3 regions of the Mycolicibacterium neworleansense genome follow, and region 3 is predicted to be linked to each of the others. Evidence: riboswitches for the same ligand, from Rfam matches in the RefSeq annotation. Region 3 holds a riboswitch; each other region holds the start of a gene.

Region 1 (3,275 bases), on a different contig from region 3:
TTCTCGTCGAGTCCGGCCTCGGTTGCCGTCAACTCGCGGATGCGGTCGGCGAGGTGCGGGTCGAAGGCCATGTCAGTCGAGGTCGACGCGGAGGGTGAGCAGGTCGCTGCCCACGGCACGGACCACCGCGCTGTTGAGTGTGGGCAGCTCCTTGAGCCGTGCGACCGGGTCGTCGTCGGGCAGCAGGTGCGCGGTGCCGGTCCGCCACTGACCGTTGATCCGCACCCGCACAGCAGGATTGGCCTTGATGTTGAGCACGTAGTGGGATCGGTCGCCGTGCTCGGAGACCATCCAGAACTGATCGCCGACCACCCGGCCGCCGACGGCGGTGTGCCGTGGTTGGCCGGACTTGCGGCCGACGGTCTCCAGCATGGTGACGGGCAGCTGGCGCCCGACCGGGTTGACGATGCGGCGTTGGGCGCCATGGACGATGCGTCGCTTCAGATCACGAAGATCCACCATGGCGCCACACTACCGAGCGTCAGTCGGAATCCGTCGACTCGAGTTCGGCGCGGAACGAGGCTTCCCGGGCCAGATGCTGCGGGCGACGGCGCAGCACCAGCCAGGCGATTCCCAGTACCAGGAACCAGACCGGAGTCACCAGCTCGGCCTGCAGGGTGTCTTCCTTCAACGCGAACGCCACGATCAGGAAGGCGAAGAAGGCCAGCACGACGTAACACATCACCACGCCGCCGGGCATCTTGAACTTCGACGCCTCGTGCAGTTCCGGCCTGCGCTTCCGGTACACGAGGTAGCTGATCAGGATGATCGTCCAGACGAAGATGAAGCACAGCGACGAAATCGTGGTGACCAGGGTGAAGGCCGCGACGATCGAGTCGCCCGCGGCCACCATGACCACACCCGACAGCAGGAACACGCCGGACAGGAACAACGCGTTGGCGGGCACGCGCCGTGACGTGAGCCGGCTGAACAGGCTCGGGGCGTCACCTTCGGTCGCCAGCCCGTAGACCATCCGGGACGTCGAATAGATTCCGGAGTTGGCCGACGACGTCGCCGAGGTCAGCACCACGAAGTTGACCACCGACGCGGCGATTCCCAGGCCGGCGAGGCTGAACATCGCCACGAACGGGCTGAGCTTGGGGTCGATCTCGCGCCACGGCGTGACCGCGATGATGATGGTGAGGGCGGCGACGTAGAAGAGCATGACGCGCACGGGGATCGAGTTGATCGCCTTGGGCAGGTTGCGCTCGGGGTCCTTGGCTTCGGCCGCGGTCGTGCCCACCAGTTCGATGCCCACGAACGCGAAGGTGGCGATCTGGAAGCCCGCCACGAATCCCATTGGGCCGGTGGGGAAGAACCCGCCGTCGTTCCACAGGTTGGCGAAGGAGGCCTGGGCGCCGCTGGGCGCTTCGAAGCTGGTGAAGATCATGACGAGGCCGATCACGATCAGCGTCACGATCGCGATGATCTTGATGAGGGCGAACCAGAACTCGGTCTCACCGAAGGCCCGCACGGTGGGCAGATTGAGCCCGATCAGCACCACGACCGTGGCGAGCGCCGGGATCCACAGCGGAAGGTCGGGCCACCAGAAGGCCACATAGCCGGCGATCACCACCACGTCGGCGACGCCCGTGACGATCCAGCAGAACCAGTACGTCCAGCCGGTGAAGAACCCCGCCCACGGCCCGAGCAGGTCGGCGGCGAAATCGGCGAAAGACTTGTAATGCAGGTTGGACAGCAGCAGCTCGCCCATCGCCCGCATCACGAAAAAGAGCATGAAGCCGATGATCATGTAGACGAACAGCACTGACGGGCCGGCCAGCGAGATGGTCTTGCCGGAGCCCATGAACAGGCCGGTTCCGATCGCACCGCCGATCGCGATCAGCTGGATGTGCCGGTTGGACAGCTGGCGGGAGAGGTGCTGCGGCTGATCGGACGTTGCGGGCGATTCCGCTGATTCAGCGGACAGATCACTGGATTGGGACATAACAGCCTCAAGGATCTCAGGCGCCATGGGGAGCGCGGACGGCGGGCGCCTCCCCGCTCTGTCGCTTTCAACCTGAGAGTTTTCACGAACCGCCGTGCTCGGCGCTTCACCTGCCCCTTCGGTGAGCCGGTCCTGGTGTGGCCGACTGCTTTCCAGAGGTGCCTAGTCGCGGCGATACCGGGGCCTGAGAGATTCCTGGGGAGGATTTGCTCCTGCGGCGCCCGCCGGCTGGATGGGGCGGGACTCTCCCGCCGCGACTCAACGGCGTCTTAAGTTGTGAGCCACTCCGAACCCCGGAATGTGCCGCGCGTCACGTTAGCAGCCGAGTGCGGATTGCGCACCCCCATAGTCGGCCCCGCATGCCGAGCGGCCGTGCCTGTACGTGTGAGTGAGTACAGACACGGCCGCTCGCGATGTCAGGCGGCAGCGGTGGCCGCCGTGGCGACCGGCTCCAGCGCCTGCGCGATGATGTCGGCCACGTCGGTCATCGGCTTGACCTCCAAAGCCTCCAGCACCTCGGCCGGGACCTCATCCAGGTCGGGCTCGTTACGCGCCGGGATGAACACGGTCTTGAGCCCGGCCCGCTGTGCGGCCAGCAACTTCTGCTTGACGCCGCCGATAGGCAGCACCCGACCGTTCAGCGTGACCTCACCGGTCATGCCGACATCGCCGCGCACCTGTCGTCCGGTGGCCATCGACACCAGTGCCGTCACCATCGTGACGCCGGCCGAAGGACCGTCCTTGGGCACTGCGCCCGCGGGCACGTGGACGTGGATCTGGCGGTCCAGTGCCGTGGGGTCGACGCCCAGCTGTTCGGCGTGGGCCCGCACGTAGGACAGCGCGATCTGCGCCGACTCCTTCATGACGTCGCCCAGCTGACCGGTCAGCTTCAACCCGGACTCGCCGTCGTTCGAGTTGGCCTCGATGTACAGCACGTCGCCGCCCAGGCCTGTGACGGCCAGGCCGGTCGCCACACCCGGCACCGCGGTGCGCTCGGTGGATTCCGGGGTGAACCGCGGACGGCCGAGGTACTCAACCAGATTCGGCTCGTCAATCGTGATGGGAGACTCTGTCGAGTCCAGCTTCGTCGTCACCTTGCGCAACGCCTTGGCCAGCAACCGTTCGAACTGCCGGACGCCCGGCTCGCGGGTGTAGTCCGCGGCGATCTTGCGCAACGCCGCATCGGTCACCGCCACCTCGGACTCGGTCAGTGCCGCCCGCTCGGCCTGCCGGGGCAGCAGGTAGTCCCGCGCGATCGCGACCTTGTCGTCCTCGGTGTACCCGTCGAGCTGGATCAGCTCCATCCGGTCCAGCAGCGCCGACGGGA
Region 2 (3,275 bases), on a different contig from region 3:
CCGCGTGTTCGGCGATCTTCGCGCGCAGGTCGTCGAGGTCGACGTCACCGTTCTCACGGCAGGCCACCACCACAACACGCATGCCGGCCAGCGCCGCCGATGCCGCGTTGGTGCCGTGCGCGCTCGACGGGATCAGGCACAGGTCGCGCTCGGTGTCACCGCGGGACACGTGATAGGCCTTGATGGCCAGCAATCCGGCGTATTCACCTTGTGAACCGGCGTTGGGCTGCAAGGAGATCTGGTCGTAGCCGGTGATCCCGGTGAGCCAGTCCTGCAGATCGGCGATCAGTTTGCGCAGTCCGGGGTTGTCCGATGCCGGCGCGAAGGGGTGCTGACGGCCGAACTCCGGCCAGGTGATCGGCTCCATCTCGGCGGCCGCGTTGAGCTTCATCGTGCAGGAGCCCAGCGGAATCATGCTGCGGTCCAAGGCGATGTCTTTGTCGGCCAGCGACCGGAGGTAACGCATCATCTCGGTCTCGGTGCGGTAGGCGTTGAACGCGGGGTGCGTGAGGAACTCAGAGGTTCGCGTCTCGATGCCCGCCGTCGCCGGCGCGCCGGCGGCGACCCCGAACGCCTCCAGGACCGCGGCCACATGCTCATCCGTGGTCGCCTCGTCACATGACACCGACACGTGGTCGGCGTCGACCCGCCACAGGTTGATCCCCTTGGCCTTGGCCGCGGCGACCACCGCGTCGGCACGCCCGGGAACCCGGGCCAGCACGGTGTCGAAGTACTTGTCGTGCACCAGCGCGTCGCGGAGCGCGCCCGCGATCGCCGAGGCATGGCCGTGCACGCGTCGCGCGATGGCGGTCAGTCCTGCGGAGCCGTGGTAACTGGCGTACATCGCGGCCATCACCGCCAGCAGCACCTGCGCGGTGCAAATGTTGCTGGTCGCCTTGTCGCGACGGATGTGCTGCTCGCGGGTCTGCAGCGCCAGGCGGTAGGCCGGCGCCCCGTCGGCATCGACGGAGACACCCACCAGCCGGCCCGGCAGTTGCCGGGCGTGCTTGGCGTGCACGGCCAGGTAACCGGCGTGCGGACCTCCGAATCCCATTGGCACACCGAACCGTTGGCTGGTTCCGAAGGCCACGTCGGCCCCGATCTCGCCCGGCGGGGTGATCACGGTCAGTGCCAGCAGGTCGGCGCCGACGGCGACGAGCGCACCATGCTCGTGGGACTCGGTGATCAGGCCCGTCCAATCCACGACCCGCCCACTGGCTCCGGGCAGCTGCACGATGACGCCGAAGAATTCGCCGCCAGGAAGTCCCTGACTCAGATCCGCCGTGACGATCTCGATACCGAGCGGCTCTGCACGGGTGGCCAGCACGGCCGCCGTCTGCGCGTACACGTCGGTGTCGACCAGCAGCCGATCGGACTTGGACTTGGTGGCGCGGTGCATCAACGTCATCGCCTCGGCCGCGGCGGTGCCCTCGTCGAGCATCGAGGCGTTGGCCACTTCGAGGCCGGTCAGGTCCGACACCATGGTCTGGAAGTTCAGCAGGACCTCCAGGCGGCCCTGGCTGATCTCTGGCTGATAAGGCGTGTACGCGGTGTACCAGGCCGGGTTCTCAAGGATGTTGCGCCGCAAGACGGCGGGGGTGAACGTGTCGAAGTAGCCCTGACCGATCATCGAGACCGCGGTCGTATTGGAGTCGGCCAACGCCCGCAGCTCGGCCAGGGACTCCTCCTCGGTGGCCGGCGCGGGCAGGCCCTCAAGGCCGGGGGCGACCCCGTCGCAGGACAGCGCGTCGAGAATGCCTGCCGGCAGCGCCTTGGCGGCGAGCTCGTCGAGGGAGGTCACGCCGATCACCTCGAGCATGGTGCTCACGGCGGTGGCGTCCGGGCCGATGTGACGATCGGCGAAACGCGATTGATGCTGGTCGGACACGACACTCTCCTGAGGCGCAGACGTGCTCAGACGTCGTAGGCGTCCCTCTCCCTCTGTCGTCGACCCGGTCCGGGCGCCTGAGAGATTCAGCCCCGGTACAGGGCTTTTCCCCATGGGCGGGTGCCCATCGGGCACCACTTTCCAGAGGCATCGGGGCCTGGCGCGGTCCTGGGTGCCTGAGAGGTTGACGGAGAGGTATTGCTCCTTCGGCGTCCGTGGCTGGCTGTCACGAAACTCTCCCGCACGAGGGCGATGCGTCCGTCATCTTACCGGGCTTCAACCGGTTCGCGAACAGACGCGCAGATACCCCACATCGCCTGATGTGGGGTACCTAGGTGTCTGTTGGTGAGAGCGATTCAGCCGATCTTGCGGTCGCGGCTTTTGCGACGGGAGGCGAGCTCGTCCTCGGGTGATGCGATCGACTCGCCGCCGTCGGCGCGCTCGCCCGGGAAGTCGGCGATGGTGCCGGTCAGCTCGCGCATCGCGCCGGATACCGCGATGCCGAACACGCCCTGACCGCCCTGCAGCAGGTCGACGACCTCTTCGGCCGAGGTGCACTCGTAGACCGTGGTGCCGTCGGAGAACAGGGTGATGTTGGCCAGATCCTGTACCCCGCGCTGGCGCAGGTGGTCGACGGCGACCCGGATGTTGTGCAGCGAGATACCGGTGTCCAGCAGGCGCTTGACGATCTTGAGGACCAGCACGTCCTTGAACGAGTAGAGGCGCTGGCTACCCGAACCGGCCGCGCCGCGGATGGAGGGAACCACCAGTGACGTACGGGCCCAGTAATCGAGCTGCCGGTAGGTGATGCCGGCGATCTGGCAGGCACTGGGACCGCGGTAGCCGACCAGTTCGTCCGGCACGGAATCGTCGGGGAACAGCCCGCCCTGCACGGGTTCGCCAACGGGCCTGACAGGCGGCTCCGCGCCGCTCCCGGTGGTCAGATCCAACTCTTCCTGCCGTGGCGTGTCACCCACTGTGAATCCTCTCGCCGATCGAACTCGCCCGCACCGTACTGCTATGTCCTGCACCGCAGCAATTTCTGCCGCGGCGGTTTGCTGTGAGCTCGAATGTGTCGAGCATACGCTTCCCACCGGGCCCTGATTGCCCGCTGCAGAGAAAGTATGGCGCCCGAATTCGCGCCCGATTGACTCCCGCGCCGCGTGTTGACCCCGGTATGCCTACTTGAGACGCATCCGTGATCTGCAGGGCGCGGGCGACGATCATGTGGCCTTGAAGTCGTCCGGGGAGACGCTGTCCAGGAACTCCTTGAACTTCTCCACCTCGTCCTCACGGACGGTGCCGGCCGCCTCTTCGTCGTTCTCGTCTGGAATCAGCAGGCCGGCCTCGGCCAGCACCGCCTCCTCCACGTAGATCGGCACGCCGA
Region 3 (3,275 bases):
GCAGGCTCGATGAGTCCAGGAAGTCGGTGCGGAAGTAGCCGGGCTCGACGACCGTGACGTGCACGCCCAGCGGTTGCAGTTCGGCGTGCAGTGCCTCGGACAGCGCCTCGACGGCGAACTTGGTCGAGGCGTAGACGCCCCAGCCGGGCGAGCCGACGAACCCGCCGACCGAGGAGATGTTGACGATGGTGCCCGACCGCTGGGCCCGCAGGATCGGGGTGACAGCCCGGGTCACGGTCAGCAGGCCGAAGACGTTGGTCTCGTAGACGGCGCGCACCTCGGCGTCGGTGGCCTCCTCGACAGCGCCCAGCAGTCCGCGGCCGGCGTTGTTGACCAGAACGTCGATGCGGCCGAAGCGATCCACCGCGGCCTGGGCGGCCTGGGCGGCCTGCTCCTCATTGGTCACGTCCAGGGCTACGGCGAGCACGTTCTCGTCCTCGCCGAGGGCGGCGGTGACGGCGGCGGCGTCGCGCGCGGTGGCAACCACCTGGTGGCCGCGGTCCAGGGCGTCGCGCGCGATCTGCAATCCGAATCCGCGGGAAGCTCCGGTGATGAACCAAACGCTCATGTCTTTGACCACCTGTTCTTTGTGTATCTGAACTGTACGTCCAGTTTAGTTGTGCTGATGGCCGTTGCAACCGGGGCGACGGCGGAGTTATTCCGGCCCGGTCGAAGAGGCAGTGTGGTTGTGCGAATGCTCAAAGGCGGTCGTCGGTGTTTGGGCGATATCTGCTCGCTACGGATGTCCGCCTCCAGTGATGCTGGCAGTCGAACACCCGGCAAGTCGAAAGGCTGGAAACCACAGATGAGCACGCGTAACGGCATCATCGGCGCACTGCCCGCCACCAAGGTCCCCCGCTATGCCGGCAAGGGCACGTTCGCCCGGATCGCGGACATCCACGAGGTGTCCGACTACGACATCGCGATCCTCGGTGTGCCCTTCGATGGCGGCACGTCCTACCGGCCCGGTGCCCGCTTCGGTCCGATGGCCGTCCGCCAGGCTGCTCGCACGCTGCGCCCCGGTTATCACGTGGAACTCGGCGTCGCCCCGCTCGAGCATGTGCAGGTGGTCGACGCCGGCGACGTCGCCGTCACGCCGTACAACATTGCCGAGGCCTGCCGGCAGATCCAGGATCACGCCTCCGACATCCTGGCCGGCGGCGACCGGCGTATCGTGGCCATCGGCGGTGACCACACCATCGCGCTGCCGAACCTGCGCGCCCTGCACGCCAAGCACGGCCCCGTCGCACTGGTCCACTTCGACGCCCACCTCGACACCTGGGACACCTACTTCAACGCCCCGGTCACCCACGGCACGATCTTCCGGCGGGCGTTCGAGGAGGGCCTGCTGATCGAGGATCACTCGATCCACGTCGGCATCCGTGGCCCGATCTACGACCAGATCGACCTCGACGACGACGCCCGCATGGGCTTCAAGATCATCCGGGCCGGCGACCTCGATGTGATCGGCACCGACGCGGCCGTCGACGTCGTGCGCCGCCGGGTCGACGACGTACCGGTATACCTGTCCGTCGACATCGACGTGCTCGATCCGGCGTTCGCGCCGGGCACCGGCACCCCCGAATCCGGTGGTCTGACCTCCCGCGAGCTGCTGAAGATGCTGCGCAAGATGTCGGGGCTCAACATCGTCGGCGCCGACGTCGTCGAGGTGGCCCCCGCCTACGACCATGCCGAGATCACCAGCGTGGCAGCGGCCACCGTGGTGTTCGACATCGTGTCGCTGATCGTCGCTGGACGGGTGTCAAATCTGCCCGTGAACGGAGAAGTTGCGGCCACAGCGCCCTAGTCGAGTAGCATCCGTCACATAACTCAATACGTCGTTGACGCACTGTGGGAGAACCTCCGCTTCGGAGGCGCCGTAGGAGCAACTCCTCCCCGGGAATCTCTCAGGCCCAATACCGCAGTGTCGAGACAACTCTGGAGAACAGCGCGATCACGTGTATCGGGCTTACCGAAGGGGACAGGCGCTACGCGCTAAAGCTCTCAGGTTTCAGGACAGAGCGGGGAGGTGTTACTTCACGACGCATCGCGTAACCGCGGTGCCCGAAACCGGAGTCACCTCATGCCTGAGTGCACCGCAATTGTCAACGACGTCAACACTTTTCGCGACAGACACATCGGCCCCGATGATGTGGGCGAGCGGCACATGCTCGGTGTCCTGGGGTTCGCCTCCACCGACGAGTTGATCGACAGCGCGGTGCCGCAGCAGATCCGCTGCCCCGAAGGCCTGCGCCTGCCCGCCGCGCGGTCCGAGCCGGAGGTGCTGGCGGCGCTGCGCGAGCTGGCCGAGGCCAATCAGCAGCGAGTTCAGATGATCGGTCTGGGGTACTTCGACACCGTCACCCCGGCCGTCCTGCGCCGCAACATGCTGGAGTCACCGGCCTGGTACACCGCGTACACGCCGTACCAGCCGGAGATCTCGCAGGGCCGGCTCGAGGCGCTGCTCACGTTCCAGACGCTGATCGAAGATCTCACCGCGCTGCCGGTGGCCGGTGCGTCCCTGCTGGACGAGGCCACCGCGGTGACGGAGGCGGTGCTGCTGATGCGGCGGGCCAACAAATCGGTGTCCTCCGACCGCGTGATCCTGGACGCCGATTGCCTGCCGCAGACCCTGGCCGTCGTGCGTGGGCGGGCCGAAGCGCTCGGCGTCGAAGTCGTGGTCGCCGATCTGTCCGATGCACTGCCCGACGGCGACGCATTCGGCGTCGTCTTCCAGTCGCCGGGCGCCAGCGGTGCCGTCCGTGATCTCGCTCCGCTGATCGCCGCGGCACGTGAACGGGGCATGCTCACCACCGTCGCCGCCGACCTGCTGTCGCTGACCCTGCTCACGGCCCCCGGTGAACAGGGTGCCGACATCGCGGTGGGGTCGGCCCAGCGATTCGGTGTGCCCCTGTTCTTCGGCGGCCCCCATGCCGGGTACATGGCGGTGCGGTCCGGGCTGGAGCGCATGCTGCCCGGCCGCCTGGTGGGCGTCTCGGTCGATGTCGATGGCAAGCCCGCCTACCGGCTCGCACTGCAGACCCGCGAGCAGCACATCCGCCGGGACAAGGCGACCAGCAACATCTGCACCGCGCAGGCGCTGCTGGCCAACGTCGCCGCCATGTATGCCGTCTACCACGGTCCGGAAGGGTTGCGTGCCATCGCAACCCGCGTCCACCGGCATGCCGCCGCGCTGGCCGAAGGTCTGCGCGCCGCCGGCCGCGAGATCGTCCACGACCGGTTCTTCGACACCGTGATGGTCCGGGTCCCCGGCC

The links. A riboswitch is a leader RNA that binds a small molecule or an ion and turns the genes downstream of it on or off. The one in region 3 is predicted to bind glycine.
Region 1: it holds a riboswitch for glycine, as region 3 does, so the genes downstream of both, cycA (D-serine/D-alanine/glycine transporter) here and gcvP (aminomethyl-transferring glycine dehydrogenase) in region 3, are expected to answer to the same signal.
Region 2: it holds a riboswitch for glycine, as region 3 does, so the genes downstream of both, gcvP (aminomethyl-transferring glycine dehydrogenase) here and gcvP (aminomethyl-transferring glycine dehydrogenase) in region 3, are expected to answer to the same signal.

What each region holds. Positions count from the first base shown of each region.
Region 1 is NZ_CWKH01000001.1:1,063,167-1,066,441, forward strand. Features, by position in the region: gene BN2156_RS05005 (TfoX/Sxy family protein) at 1-71, opposite strand, end outside; gene BN2156_RS05010 (nitroreductase/quinone reductase family protein) at 73-462, opposite strand; gene cycA (D-serine/D-alanine/glycine transporter) at 482-1,948, opposite strand; glycine riboswitch at 2,111-2,209, opposite strand; gene lon (endopeptidase La) at 2,365-3,275, opposite strand, start outside.
Region 2 is NZ_CWKH01000001.1:1,013,886-1,017,160, reverse strand. Features, by position in the region: gene gcvP (aminomethyl-transferring glycine dehydrogenase) at 1-1,888, opposite strand, end outside; glycine riboswitch at 2,042-2,140, opposite strand; gene BN2156_RS04785 (MerR family transcriptional regulator) at 2,245-2,865, opposite strand; gene BN2156_RS04780 (bifunctional nuclease family protein) at 3,112-3,275, opposite strand, start outside.
Region 3 is NZ_CWKH01000002.1:323,245-326,519, reverse strand. Features, by position in the region: gene BN2156_RS17310 (oxidoreductase) at 1-568, opposite strand, end outside; gene speB (agmatinase) at 806-1,807, shown strand; glycine riboswitch at 1,843-1,932, shown strand; gene gcvP (aminomethyl-transferring glycine dehydrogenase) at 2,084-3,275, shown strand, end outside.